2 regions of the Vitreimonas sp. genome follow, and region 2 is predicted to be linked to the other one. Evidence: riboswitches for the same ligand, from Rfam matches in the RefSeq annotation. Region 2 holds a riboswitch; the other holds the start of a gene.
What was found. Region 2 has a riboswitch for cobalamin ahead of VF769_RS02685 (TonB-dependent receptor plug domain-containing protein). Riboswitches for the same ligand answer to the same signal wherever they lie in the genome.
Positions count from the first base shown of each region.

Region 1: another riboswitch for cobalamin. It lies ahead of VF769_RS16170 (ABC transporter substrate-binding protein); the one in region 2 lies ahead of VF769_RS02685 (TonB-dependent receptor plug domain-containing protein).

Region 1 covers NZ_DASVYD010000069.1:6,972-9,166, forward strand. The annotation lists gene VF769_RS16165 (iron ABC transporter permease) at 1-73, opposite strand, end outside; gene VF769_RS16170 (ABC transporter substrate-binding protein) at 70-876, opposite strand; cobalamin riboswitch at 903-1,096, opposite strand; gene VF769_RS16175 (hypothetical protein) at 1,121-1,351, opposite strand; gene VF769_RS16180 (hypothetical protein) at 1,457-1,936, opposite strand.
Region 2 covers NZ_DASVYD010000014.1:111,995-114,189, reverse strand. The annotation lists gene VF769_RS02685 (TonB-dependent receptor plug domain-containing protein) at 1-1,185, opposite strand, end outside; cobalamin riboswitch at 1,325-1,526, opposite strand; gene tuf (elongation factor Tu) at 1,669-2,195, shown strand, end outside.

The sequences.
Region 1 (2,195 bases), on a different contig from region 2:
GCCAAAGGGCCGCGAACAGCGCCGCGAGACTCAATGCGACGAGCGCAAGATTTGTGCGAAGCGCCGCGCTCATGGCGTGCGCAAGGCGGCGGCGATCGCTTCAGCCGCATCGATCGCGTACCAGGCTTCGCACGAAATCGCGGCAGCCGGCAGATCGATCGTGCGCGCCTCCGCGAGCGCGCGTTGCACGGCCGGATGACGCGCGGGCGACCAGGCGTTCACAGCGCTGCGGCCGGTATCGAAGAAGCCCAACGCGATCAAAGCGGGCGGCGTCGTGATCATGCGCTCAAGCGGCAGCACGGTCCAGCTGGCGTCCGTGCGCACGTTGCGACCGCCCGCGCTTCGGATCACATCATCCATCAACACGCCCGAGCCCGGCACGCCGCCGTACGAAGAGAGATACATCACGGGTGGGCGTTGGCGCGGCGCGTGGACTTGCAGACGCGCGAGTCGAATATCGAGATCGCGCGCGATGACCTGGCCGCGATCCGCATGCCCGAACGCGCGGGCGGCGCCGATCACATCTTCGCGGGCTTGCGCGAAGGTGGGCGTGTCGCCGACTTGGAGCACAGGAATGCCGAAGCGCGCATAAACTTGCTCGGCGTCCCACGGCCCGCCCCAATTTCGGACGACGAGATCGGGACGCAGCGCCAGCACTTCTTCAAGCGTGCCGCGCGTTTGGCGAATGCCGTGGGCGCGGGCGCGGAAATAGGAATCGTCACGCTGCGAGCCGCGCGAGAGCGCCGCGATCTGATCGCGATCGGCGAGCGCCAGCACGAATTGGTCGGCGCAATAATCCAGCGACACAATGCGACGCGGTTCGGCCGCGGCGGGCCACGCACAAACAAGCGCTAACGCGCAGAGAACCCAACGCACATGACCTCCTTCGGCCCCATCCCGGACCAAGAGCTTTCATGTCGGCAGGTCTTCTGGCTTCGCGGGTCGTTGTTCTTTGGCCCCTTCCCGGTGATCCTTTGACCGGATCGCCAGTGGTTTTGGCCTCGAACTCGCCGCTTACAGCTGCGGGCGCAGCCGCGGATTTGCACCGCGTTCCCTTTTGATCCCCGCTGAGGGAACCGACCCTGTGTCGATACAGGACCGGCGCTCACGTGGCAAATGCCTACCCCTCGTCCGGTAATTGCGCATCGCGCAGGATCGCCTCGATCTGGGCTGCGTCTTCCTCCCGCCCCAGCAGACGCCAGCCGTGCTCCATCATGCTCGGGTCGAAATCCGCCATGAGCACGTTGAAATCCGGCATCAGCGTCTCGATGCCTTCGCTGCGCAGCAGCGATTGCGCGATAATCGCTTCCGGCCGCGAGGCGAAGCGCGCGACGATAATGAGCGCGGACATGGCATGAGCTTAGCGCGAATCCGGTCCGCTTTGTGACCAAGAATGGCTATTCGGAGCGCCTACGCCCGCCCTCGTGCGAAGTTCGCGCGCATTGTCAACCAAAAGCTATTGAAGGGTTCGAAGGCCCCGCATGAGAGCTGCGGCCTCCGATTCCGGCATCGCTGCGACGCTTGCGAAAAAACTTGCTACGGCTCTGCAATACTGAGCTTCTCGACCAACTAGCGAAGCGGATGGCGCTAAGAGGCCGACATCGTCGCCAACGTTGTGTCGCACGCCATCCAGCGCCCGACCAATCGCGATCTCCAACTCCGCGCCGGTAAGCGTACGTCGTTCGATTGAGGTGTCTGCGCGAAAGGCTTCCGTCAACACATCCAACTCGCGCCGCAACAATGGCTCGCTCAAATACGGCGTGACATCGCCAAACGCACCACCATTGAACATCGGATGACATATCTGTGGTCGCGACGCCGCCAGCTCCGCATATTCATCGCGTGCAATTCTTGCGGTTTCGACTGCGCTGGCGTCATCCAGATATCTCACGCGTCCGGTGGCGGCGCCCAATAGGCCCACTCGAAGGTCGTTCACCGCCTCATCACGGCTCTGCCCCTCGCGGAGCGCCCTTGAAACGCCGTCGATGAACCTCGAAAACGTCTCTGGCTCCGCATCGCGCCACGCTGACGCAAGAGCGCCTATTCTCTCGTCACTCAACATTTCAGCCTCCACGCGTGAGGGTGACGACTGGTAACTGCTAAAGACGGCACCTGCGACTTGCGCACCGACAATGGCAAAGGCGATTGGCAGCCACCTACTAGCGCGCCAACCAGCCGACTCTGGCTTCAGGGCT
Region 2 (2,195 bases):
GGCGCGCCAGGTGAATTCTTCGCCGAAGCCGTCGAAATCATCTTGGCGAATAGCGGCAGTGACATCGAGCGGACCGAGCACGCCTTGGGTGGCGATATAAGCGCCCCAATGCTCCTGCTCGCCAGTGACGGGTGAGCCGAAGCTGACGGCTTCGATGTTCTCGTCCTCATTTTGCGCGCCGAGCAACAATGTCCATTCCGGCGTGATCGACCAGGTGGCGGAGAAGTCCGCGAAGTCGCGATCGCCATGATATTCGTCGCCAGCGACGCCGAAATCAGATGAAACGCGATCGGTTTCGAGCGCGCCGCCACTCAAGCGCAGCGACAGCGCGTCGCTCAGCGCCCAGCTCGCGCCGAGACGCCAAAGCGCGGTGTCGCTTTGGATTTCTGACCCTGGGTTTTCGGCGATATTGCCGAAGATGCCTGGATCATAATCGACGCGGGCTTCGCGCTGGCGCAGCAAGAGATCGACCGCGAGTGAATCCGTCAGCGCGTAATCGAACACGCCCGTCAGCGTGGTGATGTCGGCGCCGTCCTTTTCACCATCATGCGTGGCGATGCGTTCGGGGACGATGTCGTACCCCTCGCTGGTGTAGCCCTCGGCGTTCAACGCATAGCGGAAGCGGTCAAGCGTGCCGTCGGCGCCGGCATTGGCGGTCAGCGTATCAAAGGAGCCGCCGGCGATTTCGAGGCGCGGATTGAGCGCGCCCTCGCCGCCGCGACGCGGCAGTATGTTTACGACGCCGCCGAGTGCGCCCGAGCCGTAGAGCGCGCTGAGCGGGCCCTGCACGATCTCGATGCTGCGCGCGTCGCCCAGCGTATCCTGGCCGGCGTCGAACACGCTTTCGGGCGTGGAGGGATCGTCGATGCGCACGCCATCGAACAGAACCAAGGTGTGGTTCGATTCAAAGCCGCCGCTGAAGATCGATGTCTGTTGCCCGATCGGGCCGCTACGCGGGACTTGAAGTCCGGGCACGTCGGCCAGCGCTTGATCGAGCGAGATATCGCCGCGGACGCGGGCGTCGTCCACATCGATGACGACGGCGGCCGCCGGGAGGTTTTCGATCGCGATCGGCGCGGGGGCGCCGGTGACGACGATGAGGTCGTCGCTCTCCTGGGCGAAGGCGGGCTGGGCGGCGAGCGAGGCGGCCGCCAACAGGGCGGCCTTGGTGAGATAAAGGCGCATAGGTGCGTCCCCTTTTTGCAGACACGCCTCGTCCCCAAGGGCGCGTCGAACAGCGACAAGCGGGGCGCGGATCACGCGCGGGGCCGCCCGCGTCGCTGCTGCGGAGACTTCCGGTTCGACGGCTGATCCCGGCCGGGCGAACGAGCGACGTGCGGCGGCAGGTCTCCTGGCTCGCGGGTCTTTGCGGGTTCGCCGCCTTCCCAGCCCAAATGAGGCCAGTGGCGTTGGGCGAACCGCTCGCCGCTTACAGTTGCGGGCACAGCCATGGATTTGGGGGAGGCCCCCGCACCACGTTCCCTCTTAGCGTCCCCTGCGGGACGACCATCGCGTGTGCAGCAATAACCGCGATAGAACGGCGCGCCAAGACGTTAGAGGGCTTGACGCCTGTGGTGATGCGGCTAAAGACGCGCACCTTACGCGCGCGCTTTGGCTGGGCCTTAGCGCCCATCAGCATTTTGGACGCCGGAGAGACAGGACCTCACAATGGCCAAGGAAAAGTTTGAGCGGACTAAGCCGCACTGCAACATCGGTACGATTGGCCACGTCGATCACGGCAAGACGACGCTGACGGCCGCCATCACGATGGTTCTGGCCAAGAAGGGCGGCGCCAAGGCTATGGCGTACGCTGATATCGACGCCGCCCCGGAAGAGAAGGCCCGCGGCATCACCATCAACACCGCGCACGTCGAATACGAGACGGCCGACCGTCACTACGCGCACGTCGATTGCCCCGGCCACGCTGACTACGTGAAGAACATGATCACCGGCGCCGCCCAGATGGACGGCGCGATCCTGGTCGTGTCCGCCGCCGACGGCCCGATGCCGCAAACGCGTGAGCACATCCTGCTCGCCCGTCAGGTCGGCGTGCCGGCCCTGGTGGTGTTCATGAACAAAGTCGACATGGTCGATGACCCGGAACTGCTCGACCTCGTCGAAATGGAAGTCCGCGAACTGCTGTCGTCCTACGAATTCCCGGGCGACGACATTCCGATCGTGAAGGGCTCGGCCCT